2 regions of the Luteibacter flocculans genome follow, and region 2 is predicted to be linked to the other one. Evidence: predicted binding sites of a transcription regulator. Region 2 holds the regulator's gene; the other holds the start of a gene.
What was found. Region 2 encodes FliA, which starts transcription of late flagellar genes. Its sites were predicted from a motif close to TAAAGTTTNNCNNNCNNNGGCCGATAA; they were not measured.
Positions count from the first base shown of each region.

Region 1 (10,531 bases), 2.0 Mb from region 2:
TATCCCCAGCGCATTGTCTGCCTTACCGAGGAACCAACCGAAGTGCTCTATGCCATTGGCGAGGAGCATCGGATCGTGGGCATTTCCGGCTTCACCGTGCGCCCGCCGCGGGCGCGGAAGGAAAAGCCGAAGGTATCCGCATTCACGAGCGCCAAGATCGATCAGATCCTGGCGCTGAAGCCGGATCTCGCGATCGGCTTTTCCGATCTGCAGGCGGACATTGCCAGCGAACTCATTCGCGCAGGCGTCGAAGTGTGGATCAGCAATCACCGCAGTGTGGAAGGCATCGTGGCGTACATCCGTCGTCTCGGTGCCATGGTCGGTGCTGCCACCAAGGCCGATGAACTGGCATCGCGTGCCGAGGCACATCTCGCAAAGATCGCCGCACAAGCGGCAGCGCTGCCGCGGCGACCGCGGGTGTACTTCGAGGAATGGGACGATCCGCAGATCACCGGCATTCGCTGGGTCGGCGAACTGGTGCGCATCGCCGGTGGCGACGACGTCTTTCCGGAATTGCTGGAAGAGCCCCTCGCGAAGCAACGCATCCTGGCCGATCCGATCGAGGTGGTAAGGCGCGAGCCCGACATCATTTTCGGCTCGTGGTGCGGCAAGCGCTTTCGGCCGGAACACGTGGCCGCTCGTCCGGGTTGGGCCGACGTGCCCGCGGTGCGCGACGGTGAGCTTCACGAGATCAAGTCGCCCATCATTCTGCAGCCAGGTCCGGCGGCGTTGTTCGACGGCATCGAGGCGATACACGCGGTCATTGCACGCTGGGCGATGCGGCCCTAGGACGACGCTTCGCGATGCCGCATCAGGGCATCGGGATCCAGCGATCGTGCTTGCGGATCTCCAACGGCCGGAAGCGGCGCTTGTAATCCATCTTGGGATGCCCCGCGATCCAGAAACCGAGATACAGGTACGGGATGCCGCGCCGTTTCGCCAGTTCGACTTGCTGGAGGATGCCGAAGGTGCCCAGGCTCCGGGCAGCTTCGTCAGGATCGAAGAACGTATAGACGGCCGACGCCCCAACCAGCGTGACGTCGGTGACCGCCACGCCGACCAATCGGCTGCCCTGGCGAAATTCGAGGAAGACGGTGGGACTCCATGGCGCGGTGAGGAAGCGTTGGAAATCTTCCGCGTCTGCGGCATCCATGCCGCCGCCACTGTGCCGTTCCTGAAGATAGCGCTGGTATAGCGCGTGACGCTCATGCGTGAAGCCCGGCAAGGCCTCTTCGATCGTGAGGTCGGCGTTGCGCTTGAGGCAGCGGCGTTGGGTGCGGTCGGCGACGAAGTGTTCCACGTCGATGCGGCAGGGCACGCATGCCTGGCACGCGCCGCACTGCGGCAAGTAGAGATGCCCGCCGGCACGGCGGAAGCCCTTGGTGAGTGCCGGACCGTACAGCCGATCGAGGTGCGGTGCGCCTGGATCGACCACGAGATTCTGCGCGGTCCGCTCCGCGTAATAGCCGCAGGTATGCGGCAGGGTCTGGAACAGGCGGACGCGATCGGTCATGCGTCGATGTTATAGCGCCCCGGCGAGCCCTGCGTCACCGCGGCTTTCACCGTCCCGTGGGGGGCTTGCGCGTCCGCTCGATCGTTTCGATCAGCACGCCCAGGCTGTGCGCCGATTCCAGGTGTTGGCGCGACCACGGGGTCGATCGCCCCCGCACGGTTTCCTGCCATGTCTCGAAACTCTGCCGGGGCGAGAGCCGGGCACCGGGGATGGTCTCGAGCTTCGCCAGTGCCGGATTTCCGCCCCAGCGTACGTGCCGTACCTGCTCCGTGCGTGTCCAGAGAATGGCGTCGTGCCGGTCCGGCCCCAACGGCATGAAGATCACGCCTGCGGCGAGATCCGTGATCGCAGATTCGGCCAACTCGGGGTGGCGCGCGCCCAGATCGTCGGTGTGTTGCACGCTCGCCCGTTCGTCCTGCGCGAATGCCTGGCGAATGCGCAGCAAGGCGGTCGCGTCGGGCAGATGTCCGTGGCGCATGACCTTGTCACCGGCGAAGATCGCCACGCCGTCCGCATCCACGACTTCCAACAATGCCGGCGCCAGCGAGGTCAGCAAGGCAGGATCGATCCGCTCGTGCTCGTCGAAGGCCGTCATGAGTTTTTCGCGCACGGTCGCCAGCGAGCTTTCCATCTCGATGTCGGCCAGTTCCTCGATTTCCGCCACGCGCGCCGCGAAAGCGCTCGCGATGCCGTCGGCGGCGTTGCGCATGCGGTGGTCGGCGAACAGGGGGCTGTAGTGGTGACAGGAAATGAGGCCCCAAAGCCTGCCGTCCACGATGATCGATGCCACGAGGCTCGCAGTGACACCCATGTTGCCCAGGTATTCCAGATGCACGGGCGACACGCTGCGCAGCGACACGTCGCTGAGATCGGTGGCCGCCCCCGTGAGCGGATCGTTGACCGGCCAAATCCGCGCAGGAACGTAGCGACAGTTGCTGATCTGGCGCACGCGGTTGCGCAGGTAGAGGGCGCGCGCCTGCACGGGAATATCGGTGGCCGGATAGTGCAGCCCCAGATAGGCCTCGAGATCGTCGCGGCGGGCTTCCGCAACCACCTCGCCGTGCCAGTCGCGGTCGAAGCGATAGACCATCACCCGGTCGTAACCCAGCACATTGCGTACGCGGCGAGCGGTGCGCGCCGCCGCGCGCTCCACCGTGGCATCGCCTTGCAGCTGCTTTGCGTGATCGGAGGTCACCCACGCGGGGTCTTCGTCGAAGAATGGGAGTCGCGGTTCGACCTCGATCAGCCAGCGGTCCGGGTAGGCATGCACAGCGGCATACCAGTCGGTGATGTCGGGCGCCTGCGGAAAGGTCACCGGCCACCAGGTGCTGTGTTCGGGGCGGTCGGTCTGAGCGAGGGCCGGCAGATCGAGCACCTCATGCAACGCGGCACCACGTGCCGCTTCCGGACTCAGGCCAAGCACGGCGCCGATGTTCTCGCTGACCTGGAGGATCGCCGCCGTTACTGCATCGACCACGAGCAGCACGCCGTGCGGTTGAATCGAGCCAGGAATGTGGATCGGCTCGCGATCGCAGGCGGTGAGGTCGGGGAGCTCAGACATGCGCGGGAGAGTCCTGTAACGTCTGTTGAAAGCGCGCGAACATGTGCCGCGCGGCATCGATGGCGGCCGCGAGCGAAGCCGGACTGGTCAGCACATCGTCCAGTAGGGACTGGAATCGACGCCATGGAGCGGCTGTGCCTTCCCCGATCGCATAAAAATGGTGCGGCAGGTGCGGGAGCCGCTCACGCAGCCCCTTCACGATGACGCGCCCGCCCAGGGCGGAACCCTCGATCACGTACAACTCGCCCAGAGCGGCAGGCAGTGCGTCGTCAGCGGGCATCCGAAGGGAAGGCACGGCGGTTTGCCGCAACTCGGGCAAGTGGTCGCGCTGTATCCCCGTGGCCATGAGGTCGCGGCGCAAAGCAGCGGCACGCGAGGCGTAGGGCCACCCATGCAGGACGCGCAGCGTATCCAGCCACGCCGACCGTTCCGCCTCCCAACGACTCAGGAGCGTCCACTGCGCGGCGAGCAGCCGTTCATAGCCGAGATCGTCCAGTTCGCCGGCAACGAGGCTGCGCATCATCGGCGAGGCTTCCGCCGCCTCGTGCGCGTCACGCGTCGCGGTCCGCAGGGCCAGGTGGGGCGGCGAAACGGCGGAGCGGGCGCCCGCCACTCAGAGGACCTGGGTGGCCTTGAGCACCACGACCAGCATGACCCCCGCCACGATCGCCAGCACCATCAGTCGGACCCGTGCAGCCGTGCGCTGCGCACGGGGGCGGTTTTCCGGCTGGCGGTGCAACTGGAGTTCTTCCTGGAAGCGCACGACGGGCTCGATGCCGATCTCCTTCAGCACGGCGCGCGCCGTGGGAAAGTCGTCGGCGCCTTTCACCCAGACCTGCGGCCACGCATCCCGGTTGTCCTGGCGCTGCGAATAGCTGAAACGCTGGTAGGTGGGGCGATTCCAGCTTGAGCGGTTGGTGACCGTCGTCTCGATGCCGTGCTCAGTGAGCAGGGCGACGACCCGGTCGATGTTGTCTTGGCGTGGCGAGGTATAGATCTGGCGCATCGGCCGATTCTACGGGAATTGCCGAGGCGCCGCCGGGCGCCCCGGCGCCCGTCACGGCGAGACCAGTGCGCCCTTCACATCGTCGAGGTGGCCGTCGTTCGGCAGCGGCTGCAGGCCAAGGAGATGGGCGAGCAGGGGGTACACGTCGACGTTGGGGAACGGAGCGATGCGGCTGCCCGGCCGAAACGCGGGGCCGCGGGCGACGAACAGCGCCCGCATGCTCGGATCGAGATTGTCGTAGCCGTGCTCGCCGCGCGACATCGGCGTGGTGCGCTCGGCGAGCACCTTGTGGCTGGTGATCGACCAGCCCGTATCGGCGAGGCAGACGAAGTCCGGCACTCGGGGATTCTTGCCGTAGTCCAGGCGGGCCGGCAGGTCGCCCTTGCGGTAGCAGTGCATGTGCGCGTGCGGGCCCAGCAGCCGCGCCACGGCATGGGTGCTGTCTACGCCGGGCTTCGCATCGAAGGTGGCCACGACGCCGTAGGAGACCTCCGCGAGCGCGTCGAGGTCGGTTTCCTCGTCGGCGAAGACGATGTTGCCGCGGGGAACGTCCGCCATGCCGTGATCCGACAGGACGATGAGGTTGGTGGTCTCGTAAAGCCCGCGACGGCGCAATTGCGCGACCAGATAACCGAGCGCGTCGTCCACCTCGCGCAGGGCGGCGTCGAGTTCCGCCGAATCGGGGCCGTACTCGTGCCCGGCATGGTCTACCGCGTCGAAATACAGCGTGTCGAAGACGGGCTTGGGGCCCGGCTCGTCGATCCAGGACAGCAGCTTGTCGACGCGCTGGCGCGAGGTCAGTGCATCGTCGAATGCAAACCAGTGGTCCGCCCACGCGCCGTGAATCTCAGCCTCGGAGCCAGGCCAGAACAGGGTCGCGGTGCGCAGCCCATGCCGTTGCGCCGTGATCCAGATCGGTTCGGCCTGTGCCCACCAGCGCCCGTCGCGGACCGCGTCACGGTTGGCCGTGGTGAACTTGCCCAGCGCCGTATCGCGCATGGTGTTGTTCACGATGCCGTTGCGATCGGGCACACGGCCGGTCACCAGCGTGTAGTGGTTGGGAAAGGTCAGGGAAGGGAACGATGGCAGCATGTACGGCGCGCTGGCGCCTTCGCGTTCGAGTGCGGCAAGGTTCGGAGTCAATCCGCGATCGATGTAGTCGGCGCGAAAGGCGTCGATGGACACGAGCAGGACGGGATTCGGGCGGGGCGCGGGCGCTACCGGTCGGGTGGCGCAGCCGGCGAGTACCGGCAACAGCAGCGTGAGGAAGATCACGCAGCGGGACAACGTGGCGTTCATGGGGAAGGACGTACGCTCTGGCACAGACAATCTCCCCATGATGGACGAGTCCCGTGACCAATTCATCACGCAAGTTCCTGCTTGCCTTTCTTGCTCTCGCCATGCCGGCGCTCGCGCTGGCGCAGAATCAGACTCAGCCGGTGAAGCCCGCCGCCCCGCCGCCGAAGCCTCGGCCCGTCGTGGTCGCCACGCCCAGCCCGAGCCAGCAGTGGCAGCGCCAGGTCGATCGCCAGCAGCTTCAGAGCCGCCAGGATCAGAACGCCCTGCGTGAGCGCCTCCGTCAGGACAACCTCGACATGCAGCGCACGAACACCAGCAACCCGGCACTGCGCAACCAGTTGGACGCCGCGGACCGCAGCCAGCAGGACCTCTACCGTGCGCGCCAGAACGCCGCGGTACGGCGTTATCAGACCGAACAGCAGACCGACGACACGCGGACGCTGCCGGCACGGAGCACGTCGACGGGGCACTGAGGCATTGCTGCGACGCGTCTGGCGAGGCGTCGCTGCCGGAGACCATAATCGGCGATCCCCAGGATCGGAGTCTCCCCGATGACCGCTGTCACGCGCATCGACACCACCCGCACCGTTCGCGCACCGCGCGGCGGCGAACTGACCTGCCGCAGCTGGCTGACCGAAGCGCCGTACCGCATGCTGCAGAACAACCTCGATCCCGAGGTGGCCGAGAATCCGGCCGAGCTGGTCGTCTACGGCGGCATCGGTCGCGCGGCGCGCAATTGGGAATGCTTCGACGCGATCCTGCGCAGCCTGCGTGAACTGCGCGACGACCAGACCCTGCTCGTGCAATCGGGCAAGCCGGTGGGCGTTTTTCCGTCGCACCCGGATGCGCCCCGCGTGCTCATTGCCAACTCCAATCTGGTGCCGGCGTGGGCCAACTGGGAACACTTCAACGAGCTCGATCGCAAGGGCCTGATGATGTACGGCCAGATGACCGCGGGCTCGTGGATCTACATCGGCTCGCAAGGCATCGTGCAGGGCACGTACGAGACCTTCGTGGAAATGGGGCGGCAGCATTACGGCGGGCAGCTCGCCGGGCGCTGGATTCTCACCGCAGGTCTCGGCGGCATGGGCGGCGCACAGCCGTTGGCCGCAAGCCTGGCCGGCGCGTCGTCGCTGACGATCGAATGCCAGCAGAGCCGCATCGACTTTCGCCTGAAGACCCGCTACGTGGACGAGCAGGCAACCGATCTGGACGACGCACTGGCGCGCATGGAGCGGTATGCGAAGGAGGGGCGCGCGGTCTCCGTGGCGCTGCTCGGCAATGCCGCCGACGTGCTGCCGGAACTGGTCCGACGGGGTGTGCGGCCTGACGCCGTGACCGATCAGACCAGCGCGCACGATCCCGTGAATGGCTACCTTCCCTCGGGCTGGACCGTCGATGAGTGGTTCGAGCGCCGCAAGAGCGATCCGGTGGCGACGTCGCGTGCCGCCAAGGCGTCCATGCGCCGGCACGTGGAAGCCATGCTCGCGTTCCACGCAATGGGTGTGCCGACCTTCGACTACGGCAACAACATTCGACAGATGGCGAAGGATGAAGGCCTGGCAGAGGCGTTCGCGTTCCCGGGCTTCGTGCCGGCGTTCGTCCGGCCGCTGTTCTGTCGCGGCGTCGGCCCGTTCCGCTGGGTGGCCTTGTCGGGCGATCCGGAGGACATCTACAAGACCGACGCCAAGGTCAAGGAACTGATTCCGGACGACCCACACTTGCACCGCTGGCTGGACATGGCGCGCGAGCGAATCAGTTTCCAGGGCCTGCCGGCGCGCATCTGCTGGGTGGGCCTCGGGCAGCGCCATCGCCTTGGGCTTGCCTTCAACGAGATGGTGCGCAATGGCGAGCTCAAGGCGCCGGTGGTGATCGGCCGCGATCACCTCGACTCCGGCTCCGTCGCCAGCCCGAACCGCGAAACGGAAGCCATGCGCGACGGCAGCGATGCCGTCAGCGACTGGCCGCTGCTCAACGCCATGCTCAACGTGGCCGGCGGCGCGACCTGGGTCAGCCTGCACCACGGCGGCGGCGTCGGTATGGGTTACAGCCAGCACAGCGGCGTGGTGATCGTCTGCGATGGCAGCGAGGCGGCCGACCGGCGCCTCGCCCGCGTGCTCTGGAACGACCCCGGCACCGGCGTCATGCGTCACGCGGACGCCGGCTATCCGGAAGCGATTGCCTGCGCGAAGGAGCAGGGCCTCGATCTGCCCATGCTCTGATAGGCTAAGACCCTGCGGCCATCCTGGTAGCGATGAGAACTCGCCGGAGGGAACTGGCTGGTGGGAGGCAGTTGGTGGGAGCCAGCCTGCTGGCGATGGGAGCTTGCCTCACCGCTTCATCGCTTCGTTGGCTTTTCGCCACCAGGGTGGTTCCCACCAGCAAGCTCCTACTGGAGCGGCGATTCGCCTGGGGAACCGCTATAGCGGTTCTCAGCGACCGTTGGCCCACTCGGGTGTGTAGCGCTCGGGATAGAGCCGCTGCAGGGCCAGCACCTTCGGCCGGTCATTGACCACGATGTACATCGTGTCCGGATTGAGGCGCATGTAGTCCTGGTGATAGTTCTCGGCCGGATAGAACGTCTTGAGCGGCGTGACCTCCGTGACGATCTTCGCCGGGAACGCGTGCGCCGCCGTCAACTGCGCGACATACGCCTCCGCGACCTTCTTCTGTTCGGGGTTGGCGTAGAAGACCGCCGATCGGTACTGGGTGCCGACATCCGGGCCCTGCCGGTTGAGCAGGGTGGGGTCCTGGGCTACAGAGAAGAACACCTGAAGCAGTTGCCCGTAAGTGACCTGCGTCGGGTCGTAGACGACGCGGACGGATTCCGCGTGGCCGGTGTCGCCGTCACTCACGTCGTCGTAGTTGGCATGGGCGGCGTCGCCGCCGGCATAACCGGCGCGCACGCTTTTCACCCCGCGAACGTGCTGGAACACGCCTTCCACGCCCCAGAAGCAGCCACCGGCGAAGACGGCGGTCGCATCGATGCGGGAGCCGGGGGCGACATCCACGATGGGAGCGGGCAGGCGGACTCCCGCGTCGCCCGCGGACGCGGCAGAGCACGCCGTGAGGGCGAGCAGGAGGGCAGGCAGGAAACGACGGCGCATGGCAATCTCCGACGGGGTTCGTATCCAATAAGACCGGACCACGAACCTTTATCTCACGCGCGGGTCTTCACAGTCCGACGAGTCCCTTCGTTCTTACCCTACAGAATTGGCGGGCGCCGCCGATACGCCGGGGGACGACCGTGGACGGGCGGCCCCGCGCGGATGGGACAACGTGGTTATGCGGTGGCACGTGCGCCGCTTCGATCTGCCGTTCATGCTCGCCTCCGCAGGCCGGCGGCAGCAATGGCAGGGGAGGGAAGCGTGGCGTACGACCTGGTAGAGAGACGCGTGTTCGTGACTGACCTCGAGGTCGGCATGTACGTGAGCCGTCTCGATTGCGATTGGTCCGCCACGCCCTTTCCGCTCCAGGGCGTGCCGATCACGTCTCGGGACGACATCGACAAGCTGTCCAAGTTCTGCAAGTACGTCTTCGTGGACCTGCACCGCCGGGTGGCTCCGGCGCAGACCCTGCCCAGGGTTGCCATGGCGGCCCGGACGGCAGCGCGACCAGCAATCAATCCGCGGCTCGTGGCGCGACACAGCTATACCGACACGGCCTCCTTCGAAGAGGAAGTGCCGCGCGCGCGCGAGGCGTTCAACACGATGGCGGCGTTTGCGGAGCGCCTGGTGGACGACATCCAGGCAGGCAAGCCGATCGAACCGGGCGCGGTCGAAGAGGCCGTGCGGCCGATGGTCGCCAGCGTGCTGCGCAGCGGCGATGCCTTCTTCTGGATCGAAAGCCTGCGTCGACGCGACAGCTACACCTATCAGCACGCAGTCGGCTGCAGCACTCTGGCGGCGGCGTTCGGGCGCCACATGGGCTTTGCGAGCGAAACGATCGAGAGCCTGGCGGCAGGCGGGCTGTTGCTGGACGTGGGCAAGGCGCAGATGCCGGAGGAAATGCTGAAGCGCCCCGGCCCGCTCAACGACGACGAGTGGGCGGTGGCGCGGCAGCATGTGAGCGAAGGCATCGCCATCCTCGATCATTCCGGCGTCGACGATCCGGAGATCCGCGACATGGTCACGACGCACCACGAGCGCTTCGACGGTAGCGGCTATCCCGCCGGGCTGGCGGGCACGGCCATTCCGCTGTCCGGCCGCATGGCGGCGATCATCGACAGCTACCACGCCATGTCGTCGATGCGACCCTATCGACCGGCGATGTCGCAGCACTTGGCACTGCGCCAGCTCTACGCCGGGCGCGATCGCGAATTCCAGGGCGAACTGGTCGAACAGTTCCAGGCCTGCCTTGGCGTCTACCCCACCGGAACGATGGTGGAGCTGAACACGGGTGAAGTCGCCGTCGTGATGGTGCAGAATCAGGCGCGCCGCCTGCAGCCGCGGGTGGCGATTCTCACCCGGGCGGACAAGGGGCCGCGCGAGGACTTCCTCATCGTCGACCTGATGAACCAGGCGGACGTGGTCCGCCGCGAAATCCTGCGAACCTTGCCTGCAGGTAGCCACGGTATCGACCCAAGGGAGTTTTTTCTTCAATGAGTGAGCGTGCCGATATCCTGCCCGCCGTCCAGATGATCCTCGACCGGGTAGTGCCGGATTCGGGCTGGCGCGCGGTGCTCGTGGTGAGATTGCAGGGCATGCGCGAGGCTCAGTTGCGCTTCGGCTACGACTTCGGCAACGAGATCATGCTGGCCGCCCGCGGGCGACTGGTTCAGGCCGTACGCCACGTCGATACGGTATTCGTAGCGGGCGACGATACGTTCGTGGTGGTGCTGCCTTCCGTGCGCAACCGCACCCACGCACTGCTGGCGGCGACCCGCATCGTCAGTGCCTTCGATGCGCCACTGCTCCGCGGCGAACGCCCGTGGCATGGCCGACCGGTAGTGGGCGTGGCCGTGCATCCGGAACACGGTACCGTGGCCGAGCTGCTTTACCGCCGCGCGGAACTCGCTCACGACGAAGCCGTGCGCGTCGGTGAGCCCTTCGCGCTTTACGAGCCCGATGCCACGCCGGTCGAGATTCTCTACGGTGAGCTGCGCGAGGACATCGAAGCCAACCGCCTGCACGTGGCCTTCCAGCCGTTGCAT
Region 1 is NZ_CP063231.1:1,069,703-1,080,233, forward strand. It holds gene IM816_RS04620 (ABC transporter substrate-binding protein) at 1-789, shown strand, start outside; gene IM816_RS04625 (arginyltransferase) at 812-1,513, opposite strand; gene IM816_RS04630 (GAF domain-containing protein) at 1,560-3,074, opposite strand; gene IM816_RS04635 (biliverdin-producing heme oxygenase) at 3,067-3,687, opposite strand; gene IM816_RS04640 (hypothetical protein) at 3,688-4,080, opposite strand; gene IM816_RS04645 (alkaline phosphatase family protein) at 4,132-5,379, opposite strand; gene IM816_RS04650 (hypothetical protein) at 5,433-5,852, shown strand; gene hutU (urocanate hydratase) at 5,931-7,601, shown strand; gene msrA (peptide-methionine (S)-S-oxide reductase MsrA) at 7,812-8,486, opposite strand; gene IM816_RS04665 (HD-GYP domain-containing protein) at 8,781-9,983, shown strand; gene IM816_RS04670 (putative bifunctional diguanylate cyclase/phosphodiesterase) at 9,980-10,531, shown strand, end outside.
Region 1: a site for FliA is predicted at 8,586-8,612, ahead of IM816_RS04665 (HD-GYP domain-containing protein). Genes of this name have one in related genera too.

Region 2 (10,531 bases):
GCCAGGATCGTACCGACGACGCTCACGAGATCCATGTCAGACAGCCATCCTCAGCGAGGGCAGCACCTGCCCACTGTCATCGGCAAGACCGGAGAGGTCGAGCACCAGCGAGATACGGCCATCGCCCGTGATGGTGGCGCCGGCGATACCCGGCACGTCCTTGAGGAACGGACCCAGCGGCTTGGCCATGACGTCCTCGCGGCCGAGCACTTCATCGACGAGGCAGCCGAGCGTCTGATGCCCGATCTGCACCACGACCACGTGGCCGCCCTTCCCCGCCGCGCCCGCCCAGCGACCGAGATCGACGAGCGGGAGGGCGCGCTGCCGATGCGCAGCAACGACACGGCCGTCGAGTTCCTGGATTTGCCCGGGAGCCAGCTCGAAGACTTCCGCCACATTGGAAAGCGGCAACGACAGCAGCCGATGGCCGACGCGCACCATGAGGACGCGCAGGATGGCGAGGGTAAGCGGAACGGAGAGACGCACCGTGCTGCCGTGACCCACGCGCGAATCGATGGACAACGTGCCGCCGAGTTCCACTATCTTGGTCTTGACGACGTCCATACCGACGCCGCGACCGGAGATGTCGGAGACCTGACTGGCCGTGGAGAAGCCGGGACGGAACACGATCTCGTAGCATTCGCGCTCGTCGAGACGCGCCGCCTGCTCCGCATCCATCAGCCCTTTTTCTACCGCCTTGCGACGAAGCACTTCGGGGTCCATGCCCTTGCCGTCGTCGGTCACGGTGATGACGATGCGGTCGCCGAACTGACCCGCAGCGAGGCGCACGGTACCGTTGCGTGGCTTGCCCTCGGCAGCGCGGACGTCGGGCATCTCGATGCCGTGATCCACCGCATTGCGCAGCAGGTGGACCAGCGGATCGGCGAGGGCCTCGACCACCGTACGATCGATGTCGGTCTCTTCGCCCTCGGTCACCAGTTCGATGTCCTTGCCGAGCTGGCGAGCCAGATCGCGGACGATGCGCGGGAAGCGCGAAAACAGTTTGCCGACCGGCTGCATACGCATGCGCAGCACGGCGTTCTGCAGGTCTTCGGCCACGCGCTCGAGTTCGCCGATGGCACGCTCCATCGGGTCGTTCGTGCCGCGCGGCGCAAGATTGGTGAGGCGGTTACGCACGAGGACGAGTTCGCCCGCGGCATCCACCAGCCCGTCGAGACGATGCGTATCGACGCGCACCGTGGTGTCGGCAGTGGACGCGGTGCGCTTTTCCGTCGGCGCTGCGGCGCGCGCCGCGGGAGCGGCGGGTGCCGGTTCCGCGGGTGTCGGCGGCGGAGCGGGTGCGGGTGCGGGTGCCGGCGCAGCAGCAATCACGGCAGCACCTGGGACGACACCCGGTGCCGCGGTACCGTGCAGACTATCGAGCAAGGCTTCGAATTCGTCGTCGCTGATCGCGTTCGGATCGGCAGTCGTCGCAGCAGGTGCGGCAGGAGCGGCGGGTGCCGGTGCCGGGTTCGGCGAGCTCGCAGCGCCTTCGGCACCGGGAGCACCGGTGCCGTAGAGGGAATCCAGCAGCGCTTCGAATTCGTCGTCGGAGATCGGGCCAGACGATGCCGGAGTAGGCTCGCGCTCATTGCGCGCCGCGTCGAGCATCGCCTCGAATTCGTCTTCGATGGGATCGTAGGCGCGCGAAGTGGGCGCCGCACTGACTGGCGCGGCGGTGGGTGGCGCCAGGGCCACCGGAGGGGCTGTGGCAGCGCGGCCGGGAATGAGCAGGCGGTCGAGCAACGAGCGCGGCGCAGCTTCAATTGGCAGGCCACCATCGGCGGCCCGCATCATGTCGTTGAGCAGATCGAGCGATTCCAGCAGCGCGTCCATGAAACCGGCATTGAGCACGATCGCGCCGTTGCGGGCTTCATTGAGCAGATCTTCGGCGCGATGGCACAGCTCCACCATCGGGTTCAGGCCAAGAAAGCCTGCACCGCCCTTCACCGTGTGGAACGCGCGGAACACCGCATTCAACAGGTCGACGTCGCCGGGCGAGGACTCGAGGTCCACGAGTTGTTCGCCCAGGCTTTCCAGCAGCTCGCGCGCCTCGATCAAAAAGACGTTGAGCAGCTCGTTGTCCAGCTCCACGCTCATAGGGCGCTCAGAAGCCGAATTCGCTGAGCAGGCGGTCCACTTCGTCCTGACTGACCTTTTCGGCAGCAGGCGCGGCACCACCGGCCAGCGTGCCGGTCAGGCGCACCAGCTCCACCAGCGACGATTCCACCTTGGCCATGAACGCTTCGACCTGCGCCACGCGCTGGCCGGAGAGATCCTGCCAGGACTGCGCCTCGACCATTTCGCCAAAGCCGATGTCGCAGCTCTGGGCGAAGTCGCCCACGCGCACGGCAAGCGCCGTGGCGCTGGTGGCGAAGGCGGGGTCGGCGTGATCGAGCACCAGCACCTCGTCGGCCTGGCGGGCGAGCGCCTGTGCCTGCGGGCGCAGCTTTTCGCTGAAATCGAGGGTGCGATGGGCAGCCTGGGCACTCATCTCGAGCACGTCGCGCAGGTGCTTGCGCGCATCGCTCATGTTGCCCGGCACACCATCGTGCGAGATGTCGGCGGCAAGCCGGCGCGCGGATTCGTGCAGGTCGCGGGCCAAGTGGCCCAGCGCCATGAAGAGGTGCTGTTCACGGCTGCGCAGGAGGCGATCGAGGGCCTCCTCGACCGAGGCGGGATCGTTCGCATCCAGCAGCTCGCGCAGTTCGGGCGCCACGTCGTGGCCAGGGGAAATCACGGTGTTCATGGTCGTTCCTTAGCCCGCGGCCGCGGCGAGTCGTTCGAAGATCTTGTCGAGTTTTTCCTTCAGCGTGACCGCCGTGAAGGGCTTGACGACGTAGCCGTTCACGCCGCTCTGTGCAGCCGCGATGATCTGATCGCGGTTGTTCTCCGCCGTCACCATCAGCACGGGCATGGCTTTCAGGGCGGCGTCGGCGCGAATGGCGCGGAGCAGGTCGATGCCGGTCATGTTCGGCATGTTCCAGTCCGTGACCACCAGGTCGAACGGCTGCGCGCGCAGCATCGCCAGCGCGGCATTACCGTCTTCGGCTTCCTGGATCAGGGTGTTGGTGAAGCCAAGCTCCACCAGCAGATTCCTGACGATGCGTCGCATGGTGGAAAAATCGTCCACCACGAGAATCTTCATGTTCTTGTCCAAAACGTTCTCTCCGCCTTGCTACCGCGTGTTCTTTTTCGGCGACGTCACTACGGGTGCCGTCACTGCTTGTCTTTCCAGCCCGACATGCGTGCGCGGAGTCGAATCAGGGCCTGGCCATGGATCTGGCATACCCGCGATTCGCTCACTCCCAACACCGCACCGATTTCCTTCAGGTTGAGTTCTTCGTCGTAGTACAGCGACATGACCAGCTTCTCGCGCTCGGGCAATCCGTCGATGGACTGCGCCAGTGCGCCACGCAGGCCTTCCTGCTCGAACGTACCTTCCGGACCGGCCGCGTCCGGGTCGACCACGTCGATCGCCGCGCCTTCGTCGCCTTCGGGCGCCGTCAGGCTCAACAACCGCGCGCTCGCCGCGTCCGCCAGGATCTGGTTGTATTCCATGGCGTCGATGCCCAGCCGCTTCATCACTTCCGCGTCTTCGGCGTCGCCACCCGTCTCGTTTTCGATCTGCCTCGTCACCTCCGCGACCTCGCGCAACTTCCGGTGGACGGAGCGCGGAGTCCAATCCGTCTTGCGCAGTTCGTCCAGCATGGCGCCACGTATGCGGATACCCGCATAGGTTTCGAAGCTGGCCGCGCGAGTCGGCGAGTAATTTCTTGCGGCCTCAAGCAGTCCGATCATTCCGGCCTGCATCAGGTCGTTTGCATCCACGCTTGGCGGCAGCCGGCCCATCAGGTGATAGGCGATTCGGCGCACCAGCGGCGCGTGGGTCTTTACCAGTTCATCCGCTGGGATGCGCGTGATCTCAAGGTATTCGGTCGCAACGCTCACAGTGGTAGCCCCCCCCCCTGATGGGACCGTTCGGCGAAGAAGCCAATACGGCCCTGTGCACGGGGTTCGGGTTCACCCCATGTATCGACCGACCTGGCCAAATTCTTGAATCCGACCGCCGACCGGCTGCTGGGCCAGGCATCGACCACCGCCGACTGGCGGCGGATCGCCTGGCGCAGGTACTCGTCGTGCGGAACCATGCCCATGAAATCCAAGGAAACATCGAGAAAACGATTGGTCACCCGGGACAGTTTCTCGAAGAGCTGGCGCCCCTCCTGGGCGTGGCGAACCATGTTCGCCACGATGCGGAAGCGGTTAACCGCGAACTCGCGGCTCATGACCTTGATGAGCGCGTAGGCGTCGGTGAGCGAGGCCGGCTCGTCGCAGACCACCACCACCACCTCGTCCGAGGCCGCAGCGAACATGGAGACGCTGTCCGAGATGCCCGCCGCCGTGTCGACGATCAGGTACTCCGGCGCCAGCGGGTATTCGTCGAATGCCCGGATCACCGCCGCGTGTTCGATGTTCGGCAGCTGCGCCATGCGACGCGCGCCCGACGTGGCGGGGATCACCTTGAGGCCGTGTGCGGCCTGCAGGATGAGGTCTTCGATGCCGCACTCCCCTTCCAGCATGTGACCCAGGTGCCGGGTCGGCTGCAGGCCGAGCAGGACGTCGACGTTCGCCATGGCGAGATCGGCGTCGAGTAGAAGGACGTCACGGCCGCCCATCGCGAGCGCCATGCCGAGGTTGACCGCCACCGTGGTCTTGCCCACGCCGCCCTTGCCGCCGGCAATCGCGATGCTGCGGGTGGGGCGGCGATCGGCGAGCCAGTGGAGCCCGGCGGCCTGGGTGGAATCGACGTGTGTGCTCATGAAGTAAGTCACTGCCGTGGGAGTCGGTTGCGGTTGAAGAGAAAGAGGGTCAAGCCAGGGCCGGCGCCACACCGCCGAAGCGGTCGGCGAGGATGGCGTCGTCGGGTTCGTCGCTGCGCTGCTTGACGAGCTGCGCAGCCAGGCAGACCAGCTTGCGCGCATCGGCGGACGCAATGTCCTCGGGCACGCGCTGGCCGTCGGTGGTGTAGTCCAGCGGCAGGCCGTGGCGGATCAGTGCGGACAGCGCGCCGCCGATCAGCGGCGCCTCGTCGAGCTTGGTGAGAATGGCGCTCTGCGGAGCCAGCGGCGCATAGGCGCGCACCGCGTTGTCGATGGCCTGCGCCTGCGCGTTGGCCGCCAGTACGAGACAGACGCGCAGATCCGAGGTCGCACGCAGCGTCTCGAACTGCTGCTGGAGCTTCGGATCGTTGCCCGCCAGCCCGGCCGTGTCGACCAGTACCGTGTTGCGGCCGCGCAGCTGGAGCAGCACGTTGCGCAGACTGTTGGCATCCTGCGCGTTGAACACGCGCACGCCGAGCAGGCGGCCATAGTGTTCGAGCTGTGCCCCGGCGCCGATGCGGTACTGATCCGTGCTGATGAGGGCAACGTTGGACGCGCCGTGACGCAGCACCGCGCGCGCGGCGAGCTTCGCGATGGTGGTGGTCTTGCCGACGCCGGTGGTACCGACCAGCGCGATGACGCCGCCGCCGACCGTGTCGAAATTCCGTCCGCTCGTACGGATGTTGCGCGAAAGAATGCCCAGCGGCAGATAACGCGCCTGCTCGGGCGTCATGCCCGGCGGCAGTTCCGCGCACAGCGCGCGAGCGACGTCGGCGTCGATGCCCAGCCGGGTCATCTCGCGCAGCACGCGGGCGCGCAGCGGCTGCTCGCGATCCATCTGGTTCCAGGCCAGCGTCGAGAGCTGCACTTCGAGCATCTCGCGCAGGTTGTTGATCTCGGCACGCACGCCGTTCACGGCGGCATCGTTATTGGGCGTGACGGTGGCGGCGCGCACCACGTCTGCGACGCTGGCGGCCAGCGCCGCGCTCGATTGACGCTGCGGAGCATTGGTGTTCGTCTGGCTGGCCGGTGCCCCGCCCTTCGCGGCACGTTCGACGGCCGCCGCGGTGGCGGCGCGGGCCTGATCGATGCGTGCGGCGCGCTCGGCGTCATCGCGCAGGGCGCGCAGCGGCGACTCGTCGCGCTTCGGCGCGTCGACACCGAAGCCGGCCTCGCGCACCAGTGCTTCGTCGTAATCCAGCGCAGCGATGATCTCGATGCCTTCATCCAGGCGGCGCGTCGACAGAATCACGGCGTCCGGGCCTTGTTCGTCCCTGACCTGGCGCATGGCCTGGCGCATGTCGGGAGCAACGAATCGTTTGATTTTCATGCGTTCGATCCTGTCTTTGTCCTGGCGCCTCTTTCCCAGGCGCCACCATGTTCGTTCGGTCCGCGCGCCTATTCTTCGCGCGGCGTCTCATTCCTATCGCCCGAGGGCCGTCACCAGCTTGACGCGACGGTTGTCCGGAACCTCGTTGTAGGCGAGTACATGCAGGTTTTGGGCCACATGCCGCGTGAAGCGCGACAACCACGGACGAAGTGCCGGCGAGACCAACAAAACGGCCGGTTCCCCCGCCGCTTCCTGACGCCGCGCGGCGTCCGCGACGCTCTGCTGGAGGCGATCCGCAAGACCCGGCTCGACGGCCGCGCCGGCAGGACCGCCACCCTGCAGGGACTGGAGCAGGATCTGCTCCAGTTCCGGCGCCAAAGTAATGACAGGTACTTCCGTCCCGAGGCCGGCGATTTCCTGCACGATCTGTCGGCCGAGGGTGACGCGCACCGCGGCGGCGAGGACGCCGGGATCCTGGCTCTGGCCTGCATGCTCCGCCAACGATTCGACGATGCCGCGGAAGTTGCGGATGGGTACCCGCTCCGCAAGCAGGTTCTGCAGCACCTTGACCACGGCGCCGAGCGACAGGCGCTTCGGTACGAGGTCTTCCACCAGCTTCGGCGTCTGCTGGGCGAGGCGGTCGAGCAACTGCTGCACGTCCTGGTGACCAATGAGCTCGTGCGCGTGGTTCTGCAGGATGTGCGAAAGATGGGTGGCGATCACCGTCGCCGGATCGACCACGGTATAGCCGAGCGTCTGCGCGTGCTCGCGCATGCCCGGCTCGATCCAGACCGCATCAAGGCCGAACGCGGGGTCGCGTGTGGCGATGCCGTTGATCGTGCCGTGTACGCGGCCCGGATCGATCGCCAGCATGCGCTCGGTGTGGATTTCCGCCTCGCCCATCGGCACGCCCATCAGGGAGATGCGGTAACCGTGCGGCGCCAAATCGAGGTTGTCGCGAATGTGCACCGACGGCACCAGGAAACCCAGTTCCTGCGAGAGCTTGCGGCGCACGGACTTGATCCGCGCCATCAGCTCGCCGCCCTGCGCCTTGTCCACCAGCGGAATCAGGCGATAGCCCACTTCCAGACCGATGGTGTCCACCTGGGCCACGTCTTCCCAGGACAACTCAAGCCGCTCGGCAGGCGGCGCGGATTCCAGTGCCAGCTCGGTACCCGGAGCCCCCGTCCCGGCGGCGACACCTGCCGCGGCGTCGAGCTGCGCGCGATTCAGTTTCCACGCCGCAAAGCCGGCGATGCCCGCCAGGATGAGGAACGGAATGTTGGGCATGCCCGGGATGAGACCCATCGTGCCGAGCACCGCCGCCGCGACACCGAGCGCCTTGGGCTGGCCGAAGAGCTGCCCCATCACGTGCTTGCCCATCTCCTGCGACTTGGAGACGCGCGTCACGATGACGGCCGTGGCGATCGAAAGCATGAGGCCGGGCACCTGCGCCACCAGGCCATCGCCGATAGTCAGCAGCGTGTAGGTGCGCGCGGCCTCGGCGGCGGAGAGGCCATGCTGCAGCATGCCGATGAAGAACCCGCCGATGATGTTGATCGCGAGGATCAGCATGCCGGCCGTGGCGTCGCCGCGTACGAATTTCGACGCACCGTCCATCGAACCGTAGAAGTCCGCTTCCTCGCGCACTTCCTGGCGGCGCTCGCGCGCCTGCTCCTGCGTCAACAGACCGGCATTGAGGTCGGCGTCGATCGCCATCTGCTTGCCGGGCATCGCGTCGAGGGTGAAGCGCGCCGTCACTTCGGACACGCGGGTCGCACCCTTGGTCACGACCACGAAGTTGATGATGGTGAGGATCGCAAAGACCACGAAGCCGACGGCGAAGTTGCCGCCGATGACGAACTCGCCGAAGGCCTCGATGACCTTGCCCGCGGCGCCCGGGCCATTGTGGCCGTGCAACAGCACCACGCGGGTCGAGGCAATGTTCAGCGCCAGGCGGAGCAACGTGGCGAACAGCACCACGGTGGGGAACGAGGCCAGTTCCAGCGGTCGCATCACGTACATCGTCGCCAGCAGGATCACCAGCGAGAGCGCGATGTTGAAGGTGAACAGCAGGTCGAGCATGAACGGCGGCAGGGGCAGCATCATCATGCCGAGCATGATCAGCATCGCCACCGGCGCCACGATGCCGCGGCGGCCGATCTGGCGGAACGTGCCCATGAGGTTGGTGGAGGCTGCCATCGTCAGTTGTCCATGCGGTAGGGACCCATCAATTCAGGGTCGATGTCCTGCTTCGGGAGGTCGGGCGGGAGATCGCCCATGGCGATCGCCTGCTTCAACCGGAACACATAGGCCAGGATCTGAGCCACGGCGATGTACAACGCCGACGGGATTTCCCGGCCGATCTCCGTCGTGTGATACAAGGCGCGTGCCAACGGCGGCGATTCCACCACCGGCACCTTCGCGCCACCCGCCACGTCGCGGATCTGCTGGGCGATCACATCCATGCCCTTGGCCACCACGCGCGGCGCTCCCATGCGGTCTTCGTCGTATTTCAGGGCTACGGCGAAGTGGGTCGGATTGGTCACGATCACGTCGGCCGTCGGCACGTCTTCCATCATTCGACGGCGCGCCATCTGATGCTGCATCTGACGGATTTTCGACTTCAGCTCCGGACTGCCCTCGTTTTCCTTGTGCTCGTCCTTCACTTCCTGCTTGGTCATCTTCATCTTTTTGGTGAAGCTGAACTTCTGCCAGGGCGCGTCCACCAGGGCGATGGCGCCGAGGGCGCAGGCGAAGACGAGGGAGGCATGCCCGAAGATGCCGAAGGCCTGGGCGATGCCGTTGCTCACCGGGCCGGTGCCTGCCGTGTACATCTCCTGCGTCGAACGGCGCAGGAACCAGGCCAGCGCACCGCCGATCAGCAGCAGCTTCAGCAAGGATTTGCCGAGTTCGACCAGCCCGTTCATCGAGACCAGTCGGGAAAACCCCTTGATCGGATCGAGCCGGTCGAACTTCGGGATGAGTGCCTGACCCGAGAAATTGAGCCCGCCCATCAACGCCGAGGCGGCGATTGCGGCGATCGCCGTCACGGCGAACACCGGGCCCAGCAGTTTCAAGGCTTCCAGCGCAGCCGCTGCCAGCGCGCGTGAGATGCCGTCGACCGCGAACAGGTCGTCGCGCGAATAGCGCAGCCCCACGTGCATGATGTTGGCCGCATGCACAGCCATCTGCTCGCGCGAGGCGATCATGGTGGTGACGCCCGAGAGCACCACGACCGCGGTGGAAAGGTCGCGCGAACGCGGGAGGTCGCCCTTCTCGCGGGCTTCGCGAAGGCGTTTGTCACTAGGGGCTTCGGTGCGGTCTTCCTTGTCGGTCTCGCTCATGGCGAGGACCTCCCGACGAGTTGACGCATGGCGTCCCACGCCTCGGTCTGCAGCGAATCGAACGCGCCCGGGAGCGCGCGCAACGCAAGCCAGACAGCCAGCAGGCCGAGACAGATCGTGATCGGAAAGCCGACCGCAAAGAGATTCATGGACGGAGCGGACCGGCTGATCGCACCGAAGCCCAGGTTGACCACCAGCGTCGCGGTCAACGCCGGCAAGGCCACGCGTACCGCGCCACCGAACAAGTGGCTGGCGAACTCGAGCACACCCCAAAGACCGTTGGTGCCGATGCCCTGCTCGCTCACCGGCAACGAGCGGAAGCTATCGGCCAGCAGCGCAATCAGCTGCAGGTGACCGTTCATGACCAGGAACAGGAGCGTCACCAGCATCGTGTAGAACTGGCTAAGCACGGGCGTGGTGCCGCCGACACCGGGATTCACGGTCTCGGCGAAGCCGAGGCTCATCGCCTGCGACACGAGCTGGCCGCCGAACGACACAGCTTCGAAGATCAGCTTGAGGATGAAACCGAGCGAGGCGCCAACCAGCACCTGCTGGGCGAGCGTCGCCACGCCCTCCGCCGAGAGCGGCCGGATATCGAGCGGCGCCAACGGCCCAAGCGCCATGGTCAGTAGCAGCGCCAGACCGAGGCGAATCCGCGCAGGAATCATGGTGGCACCCAGCACGGGCGCCACGAGCAGGAGACCCGAGATCCGCGCCAACGCCCAACACGCGCTGCCCACCCACCCTTCGAGCTGGCCGACGTCGATCGGCATCAACGTACCGCCTGGGGCAGGTTCTCGATCAAGGTACGCGTGAACTGCACCAGCGTGCGGAGCATCCACGGGCCAGCGATGATCATCACTAGGGCCATGGAGATCAGCTTCGGAATGAAGCTCAAGGTCTGCTCGTTGATCTGCGTAGCCGCCTGGACCATGCCGATGATGAGACCGACCGCGAGCGCGGTGAGCAGC
Region 2 is NZ_CP063231.1:3,088,276-3,098,806, forward strand. It holds gene IM816_RS13295 (flagellar motor protein) at 1-35, opposite strand, end outside; gene IM816_RS13300 (chemotaxis protein CheA) at 37-2,100, opposite strand; gene IM816_RS13305 (protein phosphatase CheZ) at 2,108-2,749, opposite strand; gene cheY (chemotaxis response regulator CheY) at 2,759-3,160, opposite strand; gene IM816_RS13315 (RNA polymerase sigma factor FliA) at 3,220-3,951, opposite strand; gene IM816_RS13320 (P-loop NTPase) at 3,948-4,823, opposite strand; gene flhF (flagellar biosynthesis GTPase FlhF) at 4,873-6,213, opposite strand; gene flhA (flagellar biosynthesis protein FlhA) at 6,307-8,415, opposite strand; gene flhB (flagellar biosynthesis protein FlhB) at 8,418-9,560, opposite strand; gene fliR (flagellar biosynthetic protein FliR) at 9,557-10,333, opposite strand; gene fliQ (flagellar biosynthesis protein FliQ) at 10,333-10,531, opposite strand, start outside.